DNA from 2 places in the Leptothoe sp. ISB3NOV94-8A genome. Region 1 is predicted to be linked to the other one. Evidence: riboswitches for the same ligand, from Rfam matches in the RefSeq annotation. Region 1 holds a riboswitch; the other holds the start of a gene.
The links. Region 1 has a riboswitch for cobalamin ahead of SPB21_RS08830 (hypothetical protein). Riboswitches for the same ligand answer to the same signal wherever they lie in the genome.
Positions count from the first base shown of each region.

Region 2: it holds a riboswitch for cobalamin, as region 1 does, so the genes downstream of both, SPB21_RS33290 (HupE/UreJ family protein) here and SPB21_RS08830 (hypothetical protein) in region 1, are expected to answer to the same signal.

Region 1 is NZ_JAXSQW010000001.1:2,015,284-2,019,939, forward strand. It holds gene SPB21_RS08815 (ferritin-like domain-containing protein) at 1-366, opposite strand, end outside; gene SPB21_RS08820 (hypothetical protein) at 619-1,206, shown strand; partial or broken gene SPB21_RS08825 (SAM-dependent methyltransferase) at 1,489-1,617, opposite strand; gene SPB21_RS08830 (hypothetical protein) at 1,796-2,062, opposite strand; cobalamin riboswitch at 2,346-2,490, opposite strand; gene SPB21_RS08835 (MFS transporter) at 2,552-3,736, opposite strand; gene SPB21_RS08840 (TMEM165/GDT1 family protein) at 3,814-4,431, opposite strand.
Region 2 is NZ_JAXSQW010000003.1:280,303-284,958, forward strand. It holds gene cobN (cobaltochelatase subunit CobN) at 1-125, shown strand, start outside; gene SPB21_RS33280 (cob(I)yrinic acid a,c-diamide adenosyltransferase) at 122-760, shown strand; gene pyrC (dihydroorotase) at 821-1,849, shown strand; cobalamin riboswitch at 1,971-2,115, shown strand; gene SPB21_RS33290 (HupE/UreJ family protein) at 2,090-2,821, shown strand; gene cobW (cobalamin biosynthesis protein CobW) at 3,214-4,254, shown strand; gene SPB21_RS33300 (pentapeptide repeat-containing protein) at 4,451-4,656, shown strand, end outside.

The DNA of each region.
Region 1 (4,656 bases):
GGTATATTCTTCCAAATAAACGCTGGCGTTTTGGACCACATCTAGGAGCTTTTTGTACATATTTAATGCCGTTTGCTCATGGTTTAGACTTTCTGACAGGAGGTCTTTAACCGAGTGGCGGTTGTTTTCCTCAATAGCTGAGATTTGCTGACTGGGATGGCCTTCTAGCCCAGTAATAATCTCACCGGCTTCTTGGGCATGGAGTAAAGATTCATTTGCCTGAGTCTTGAAAAAATCTACAATCGGAATGCGATTGGGCCCAGTAACCATTAAAGAACAATGGGTATAACGCACCACACCAGCTAGCTCAAATTCCATAATTTGATTGAGCAGTTCAATGGTTTGTGAGGTGTCAAGGTTTTTCATTTAGTCATGTTGAGAATCAACGAGTTCTGATTATAAGCATGGAATAGGTTTTATGGGTGGCTATGATTTAATGGTTGGAGTTGAAAGATGATTGGGGCATGGGTTTAGCTAAGTAGACATAAATCATCTGGTAGATCATCTGGAAGCCTGCAATTTCAATTGCAACTAATAAGAGAAAGCTCATATTTCAACTGTTTCCAATCCCTTGTGCTATCGTCAAAGTAGAGTCTCATAAAGCAGAGGCGCTCTATTATGATTGGGCGTTTAGTGATTAGTTTAGGGTTGTTGGGGAGTATCTGTATAACGAGTGCAGCCACTGCCGCTGGGCTAGCTGTTGTCGACTCGGCCACATTAGGAACCCACCGTAATTTACCTTGGTCAGAGCCAGTTCAAATCAATGATCCGTTTGAAGGCAGCTTTGTTGGGGTATTTGACCGTCATTCCTTTAGCGATCGCTTTTTGAATACAACCGCCCGAATTGAGGTGCAGAGCCTCTGGAGTCGTGATTTTATTCGGGTGCTGTCGATTATTCGCGATCGCGACTGTCTCAGCGGGTCGTTTCGGGTTTCTCCAGATTTGAGTTGCTCAGAATTTAGTAACGCCAGAAATATCATTCAACTTTTCATTAAAGTTGATGGCGATGTGTTTCAAATTGATGGACAAAATAATGTGTTCTCAGTGAGCAATGAGTTAGCCCAAGCGTTGCAAAATGCACCAGAGACAACGCTTGATATTCGACTGGTGACTGATAGCGGCGAAGCAATCGATAGCAAAATTGGCGAGGACACCGTTAAAGCTTGGAAAACGGTCTATGCCACCGATCTGGCTCAGCCATTTTAAGACAGCACTCGTGCATCAATTTGATGGATGAGTTAGCTTGATTTGCACATACAACGGCACCTCGCCCCCGGCTAGAAAGCCGCTCCAGGCATTATATTCGAGGGGAAAGATTAGTGGCGACAAGCACCTGCTGCCAGTTTGCCTAGGCTGAAGGGATCATGTTTCTGAGTTTCCCTGCTGTGGAGTGGCACTGGACGGATACCAGTTTAATGCAAGAAGGGCCTGGCTAGCCACGACCATCTTTTGTCCGTTATCTGAAAGGGGCCGTTCACCCAAGTCTAGCGAGTCAGCCCGCACGGCACGGAACACGCCGAAGCGACACAGGCCACCCCCAAAGGCTAAACGCATTAATAGAAATGTGGGTACTTCTCGCAATGATTTGAGCAGTCCGACAACCCCAAACCGCATCAGTGATGATGACCCATGGGTGCGGGGAGTCAGCAGATAAACAACGATGTCAACCACCAGCAAAATCGCTAGGAGGGCAACAAGCAATGACAAAATATTCATGTTAGTAACTATTCTCATTTTTAGGATGGAGGCGGTTGCCCACTGGGGCAATGGACATACGATGAGAGAACTGCCGTTGTCAACATCGACGCATGCGGCGAGTCACTGATTGAGAGAGAGATGCGATCGTACATCCAATCAACATCAACCAACCCCGCCATGGAAATCGCCTGGCTGGTTTTCCAAAGGTCTTTTGGCTCCGCATCTTATGGGTAAGTGCCGTTTGTGAAACAAACGTAAGTGCCGCTTGTTTCACAAACGGATGAACCGACGCAGGAATACATCCAGGGCGATGCAGATACTGTTGCAACATGAGTGCTTCAGGCGGCAGTATAATGGATGGCACGATGCTTTTAACTTTTTTCAAAATGATCTGTTGAGAACGGGTTAGACAGTGCTAAGAGCAATAGATTGTTCATACCTTTTGCAGGCATAACAATCCGTGACACACTGGCCAACAGCTTTTCAAAAAATTAATTAGATAACTAATAGATGCCCAAAATTAACAGGCACACTTCATAGCTATGTAGCCAGATATGCCTAGGGTAGAGCATTGTAGAGATTTCCCCTGGCAACATAGTTACAATTACGCACTAAAATCATCATCCGTACCTCGCAGATGTTGTAGAACATGAGTTGAACTATCGGCGGGCATTCTGACTGAGAGGTGCAACACCTCCTTCACAGCTGCGGGACAGCGGCAGATTCTCACTGCTCTTTCCCCGTTTCCTCTAAGGACTGTTTCCCCTTAGAACCGATACGCCCAGTAATCTAGCACATTCTGACTACGCACAACACGGAATGTTAATTCAATTTGCGGTGCTGTCTGTGCGGCTCATTCTCGATTCCCTGACTCTAACGATGGCAAATGCATTCGCATTAGCAATAGTGTGGCGATCACCGCAGCAACAGAACTGACATAAAAAGGAGCCGCTGTAGAGACTGTTGCATAGAGCCAGCCAGCGATGAGACTGGCTGGTAGTGCGGACAAACCAACTACCATATGAAAGGTGCCGGTTTCAGCGCCTCGTCGGTTGGGGTGTACTAGATCGGCAACAAATGCTTTTTGGACACCCCGCGTTAGAGTGCCATAGAGGCCGTATAACATAAACAGTAACCAAATAATAGCAGGCGTCTCAGCTTGGGCAAATCCAAGATAGGTGATAGCAAAGACAAGATATCCACTGACGAGTAGCGGTCGTCGCCCTATTTGGTCAGATAGACGACCAGCGATCAGTCCTAATGAAACGGCTACCAGGTTAAAAGCTGCGTATAGTAACAGAAGTGTAGAGCCGGTAAAGCTCAGCTCTTGGGCCCGTAATAACAGAAAAACATCCGATGAATTTCCTAAACTAAAGAGAATAATTGCTAGTAAATACTGTCGATAGGTGGGGCTTAATCCTTGTAATGTAAATTGGGGACGTGCTTTTCTAGTTTGGGGACGTTGTTCTTTGACCTGAGTTAGTAAGATCAGAACACCCAGAAGCGCTGGGAAAAATGCGATCGCAAACACGCCTCGATAATTTCCTACAGAGTGTTGCAAAAAGACAAAACCCACCAGCGGTCCCAGCACTTCACCCACCGTTTCCAAACTATGGTGTAAGCCAAATGCCTGTCCCCGTTGGGCAGCAGTACAATTCTCAACAATTAGAACATCCCGTGGTGCAGCTCGTAATCCTTTGCCAATCCGATCAAACAAACGTGCCCCTAACACATGGCCCCAGGTTCCCGACAGAGCTAACCCTAGTTTAGACAATGCCCCTAAGCTATAACCGGCCAACGCAAAAGGTTTGCGCCGACCGGCCCAGTCCGACAGCCAGCCAGAGTACAGTTTCAAAATACTGGCCGTGCTCTCAGCAATCCCCTCGATCAGCCCCACTGTCCAAACTGGAGCACCCAGCATGCTCGTCAAGAAAAAAGGTGTTAGTGGATACACCATCTTGCTGGCAAAATCAGTCAGCAAGCTTACCCAGCCTAGAGCTTGAACGGTTCGTGTCAGCCTACGTGATTGATTAGTCATAGAATCCTACTGGGGGTTCTCAGGATGAAGTAGCAGGGGGATAAGATGATCTGTCCTATCCCCCCTGCCCTCAAAAATTAAGCTTGAGGCATGAACAGAGCCAAGCTGCCAAACAGTAAAAACAGTCCTCCACCTAATGCAGTCAGGGTACGTTCTGAAACCCTGCCACAGAGCCAGCGACCACAGTTAGTGGCAATGGCTGCACAAATAGCATGGCCCAGGACGGCACCCATCACGACTCCGCCAGGTGGATTGGCTGCGGCCAGAGCAATGGTAGCAATTTGGGTGCGATCGCCCCACTCCGCCACGAAGACTAACCCAAAGGTCTCGGCCATAATTGCCAAGGGAGTCTCTTTCGGTTTTCTCTTGCTTTTTTCTGCCCTATCTACTGCTTCAGCCGCATCTTTCTCTTCGTCTCCTGTTGTTGCCATCTGGCTAGCCTGATATAGCAGCCGAATACCAAAAACAATAAATAAACAAACCTCAGCCCATTTAACCACTGAGTCGGGTAACAGTGATGCCGCCTGCCCAACTAAAACGGAGAGTATTGTCATGAGGGCTAATGCCCCAACCGCCCCTGCAAATACCCAGCGGCGACGATGGCGCATGGCCAAAATGGCGGCAATAAAAAAGGTCTTATCACCCAACTCAGAGATAGTAATCAATAACAGACTGGCCGTAAATGCAGCTAGCATCCTTTCAAATTCCTCAGATCACAACGGTCTCTGGCACGAATTTGACGAGGCACAAGACTCCACCAAATCCGCGTCAGCAGATTTAGTGAAGGTCTCGCTAATGACTAGTGGAAATTCCCTATCATTCTCTGAACCAGGCTCATCACCAGTATGTTGATTCAGAGATGTCGGCTAAACCGATAGCTACTCCCCTTCGAGAAGGATTATACGACAAATAGGACCTTT
Region 2 (4,656 bases), on a different contig from region 1:
ATATGTCAGAACGGTTGTTAGAAGCCCACCAGCGAGGATTATGGCAACAGGTTTCACCCGAAATGCTAGAACAGCTGAGGGCCATTGTATTAGATGCCGAAGCTCACATTGAGGAAACACTATGACCAACCCACAGAACACCCCACAAAATACGTCAGAAGAGCAAGCCCGTCTACAGAAGATAAAAGCCGCTAAAGATCAGTCCCGTGCCAACCGCGCAGGGAATGAAAAAGGACTGTATCTTTTGTTTACAGGATTAGGTAAAGGTAAAACCAGTAGTGCCATGAACCTGGTTTATCGCCATTTAGCCCATGATATGAGGGTGGCTGTGGTGCAGTTTATTAAAAACGACAGTGCGTTTCCCGATGGCGATCGCATCATGTTGGAAAAGCTCAAGGAACAGGGTTTTCCCATCAGTATCGATACCCTGGGTGGGGGGTTCACCTGGGAAACCCAGGACCCGGATCAAGACCAGCGGATGGCGGAGCAGGCCTGGCAAACGGCAACCAAGCTCATTGCGGACCCCGATATTTCCCTGGTTGTTCTGGATGAATTACACATTGCGCTCAAAAAAGCTCGGCTAGATCTGACACCTGTAATGGCAGGCATTCAGGCTCGTCCTAACCATTGTCATGTGGCCAGTACCGGACGCTATGCGCCCCAGGAATTAATTGATGTTGCTGATTTGGTGACAGAAATGAATCGCATCAAGCACCCCATCAGTGCAGGTATTCCAGCCCAGATAGGGATTGAGTATTAGATGGCTTTCCATAGTGGATGGACACTATAATCACGTTGCTACTTGTTTAATGATTAAAAGATGCAAAAGCTTACCATAACTCGACCCGACGACTGGCATCTGCATGTGCGGGACGGTGTGATGCTGAAAGCGGTTTTGCCCCATACGGTGCGTCAGTTTTCCCGCGCCATCATTATGCCGAATTTGAAGCCCCCCGTGCGCTCGGTAGCGGATGCGGCAGCCTATCGAGATCGCATTATCGCAGCCATTCCAGCTGGCAAACAATTTGAGCCGCTGATGACCCTCTACCTGACTGACAATACAGACCCCAAAGAGATCATTGCGGCCAAAGCCTCCCAGTTTGTTAAAGCGGTTAAATACTATCCAGCCGGTGCAACAACCAATTCAGACTTTGGTGTGACGGATATTCGTAAGTGCGATCGCGTCTTTGCTGCCATGCAGCAGGTGGACATGCCCCTATTGTTACACGGGGAAGTGACCGATAAAGGGGTCGATGTTTTTGATCGTGAGAAGATATTTATCGAGCAACAGTTGCTCCCACTTAAGCAGCGATTTCCCAACCTGCGTATCGTGCTTGAGCACATTACCACCTCAGATGCTGTGCAATTTGTTCTGGCCCATAACCATGTGGCTGCAACCATCACACCGCAGCATTTATTGTTTAACCGTAATGCGCTCTTCCAAGGGGGAATTCGCCCCCACTTTTATTGCCTGCCAATTTTGAAACATGAGCAGCATCGTCGGGCAATTTTGCAAGCGGCCACTTCGGGTAATCCTAAGTTTTTTCTGGGTACCGATAGTGCCCCCCATGATCGCAACAATAAGGAAACATCCTGTGGCTGTGCCGGTTGCTATTCGGCCTTGCATGCTATGGAGTTGTATGCAGAAGCGTTTGAGAGCGTTGACGCCCTCGATAAACTAGAAGCGTTCGCCAGCTTCCATGGACCAGACTTTTACCAACTACCCCGCAATACGCAGCAAATTACCTTGGTCAAAACAACGTGGCGCATCCCTGATCAAGTGCCTCTGACTGAGTCTGAACTTGTGCCGTTACGGGCAGGGGAAGAGATGACGTGGCAAATGGCATAGGACCTACAACAGGGTATGGGTATAGTTCTAACAGAAAGGCCAAGAAACAACGTTCTATGCCAATCCTAAATAGTTAATCCTATGCAATTTTGATATCCAAAGCGAAGGCGAAGGTGGTAGATTTAATCTGCTTAGCATCGGTTCTAGTGGGGAACAGCCGCTAGAGGAAAGGGGGAAAGCGCAGTGAAAATCTGCCACTGTCCCGCAGCTGTGAAGGAAGTTTTATACCTCCCAGTCAGAATGCCCGCCGATGGTCAACCTGCCGTTTTATTGATCTGCGAGGTACAGATGGGTTTATATGCTTTAGTCGCCTTGAAGGGTTTCAAGGTTAAGAATCTTTGTCGTTCAGGCAAGATTGCGCTTGTTGCGATCACAGCACTTCTCCTCAATGGGTTGCCTGCCCTAGCTCACCATCCGTTAGGTGGAAAGACACCCGGTAATTTCATTGAAGGATTTTTATCCGGTATTGGTCATCCGGTCATTGGATTAGACCATCTAGTGTTTGTCATTGCCTCAGGGTTGTTAGCAGCAGCCATTGGTCGCAACTTAATTATTCCTGTTGCCTTTGTTTTAGCCTCTCTTTTGGGTACAGGAATTCATTTGGTGAGCATTGATTTGCCGCTTCCTGAGCTGGTAATTTCTGCCTCAGTGCTTGTCTTTGGTGTACTACTAGCCCTAAAAAAGCGGCCAAATAGCACAATTATCACTGGTTTAGCTGCCATTTCTGGGTTGTTCCATGGATTTGCTTACGGAGAATCCATTTTTGGTGCTGAAATGGGTCCTTTGATGGCTTATTTGCTAGGATTTGCATTGATTCAGCTTGCGATCGCAACAGCTGCCTATGGGATGGGTAGTCGCCTATTCCAACAGTCACCCGAAAGTTCAGCGCTGCGATTTGCTGGTTTTATTATTTGCGGTGTGGGCGGTACGTTTCTGTCCACACTGATGATGGATTATGTTTTGCTCGCTTAACCTACGCTGATCTACTGTGAACCCTCTTAAAGGGTACTGTGTATGTATCTGGAAGATAATGTCCCAAAAGGTAGACATGGTCTTGAATTTGCCCACTCTGCAACTTATGCGTACATGGTAGCTCCAAAAGGAAAGGTAAAAGATCGACTAGACATCTCAAACTATCCTGTTTGTTATTTTTAGCTTTCTTTCATACTTGACTTCAATTTGCTTGGAGAGAATTTAGGAAAGAGCTTTTTTAGAAATAAATAGTTCCTCTGTAGGAACCCACTGCTGTACGTCCAATGCAGGATCAGAATCAGTTGTCTGCATCCTGACGGGTGCACCAATGTGCACCTCTACCAAACCAAATTTGCACAAAATCTTGAATCTTTAGTCGTTAGGAAAAACCAATGCATAAAATTCCTGTTACCGTAGTCACCGGCTTTCTAGGTTCCGGTAAAACTACGCTGGTGCGTCATCTATTGCAAAACAACCAGGGACGACGCATCGCTGTATTAGTCAACGAGTTTGGAGAAGTTGGCATTGATGGAGAAATTCTAAAATCCTGCCAGGTCTGTGATGAAGATGAGACCCCTGATACTAAAATTCTAGAGCTTGCTAATGGGTGTCTATGCTGCACTGTGCAAGAAGAGTTTTTGCCTACCATGCAAACTCTTCTAAAGCGACGAGAAGACATTGACTGTATTGTCATTGAAACCTCAGGGTTAGCGCTGCCGAAGCCTTTAGTGCAGGCATTTCGTTGGCCTGAAATTCGGACTGGCGCAACCGTGGATGGTGTGGTGACGGTGGTGGATGGCAATGCCCTTGCCAAGGGTCAAATTGTTGGCGATCTAGAGGCCCTAGAATCCCAACGACAGGCAGATGACTCATTAGACCATGAGACACCCATTGAGGAACTGTTTGAGGATCAGCTAGCCTGTGCTGATATGGTGCTACTGACTAAGACCGATGTGATGTCGGAGGATAACCGTCTTAAGGTACAACGATGGCTCCAACAGAAGGCACCCACGGGTGTTAAGGTTGTTCCTTGTCAGCAGGGTGAGATTAGCCCAGATATTTTGCTGGGCTTTAATGCCGCTGTTGAAGATGACTTGGATAGTCGTCACAGCCATCATGATCATGAAGAAGAGCATGAGCATGACGATCATCTGGAGTCCGTTTATGTTGAGCTAGATAAGGCGTTTGAACCTGCTGTTTTGGTGCAACGTTTGCAATCATTGGTGAAGCAGCAAGAGATTTATCGCATTAAAGGCTTTGTCTCTGTCCCAAACAAAGCGATGCGACTAGTTTTGCAAGGTGTAGGCCAGCGTTTTGATCACTTTTATGATCGCCCCTGGCAAGCGGATGAATCTCGTCAGACTCGGCTAGTGGTCATTGGCTCTGAGCTGGATAAAGAGACCGTTACTCAAGCTATGGCAGGAACTGCATAGGCCTGATGGTGAGCCATGGCCCATCGACTTAGTTCAAAAGTCCATGGACCATGGCTCAAACCCGCATTGGTTGCAAAAGCACAAAAAAGGCAGAATACGCCTTGGCGTAAATGGGGTGGTTAAGCGCGCATAAATATTTAGGGCGTTCCCGAATGATGGGAGCGATAATGGGCTCAACATTGAGGGAGTCTCAAGCATGCGAGAGCGATTCAAGCAGTGGCCACCAAAGATAAGCATCAACAAGGGGTGGGTGATGGGAGCGATCGCCACTCCAGTCTTTCTCTGGTTAGTGTGGTGGCTTTGGTTACTCCCCGTTCGTCAACCTCAGCCAGATGACGGTCGCCTATCCCACAACGAAAGAGTCACCCTTGCTCACCCACATCGTCAAACCCTCATCAGGGG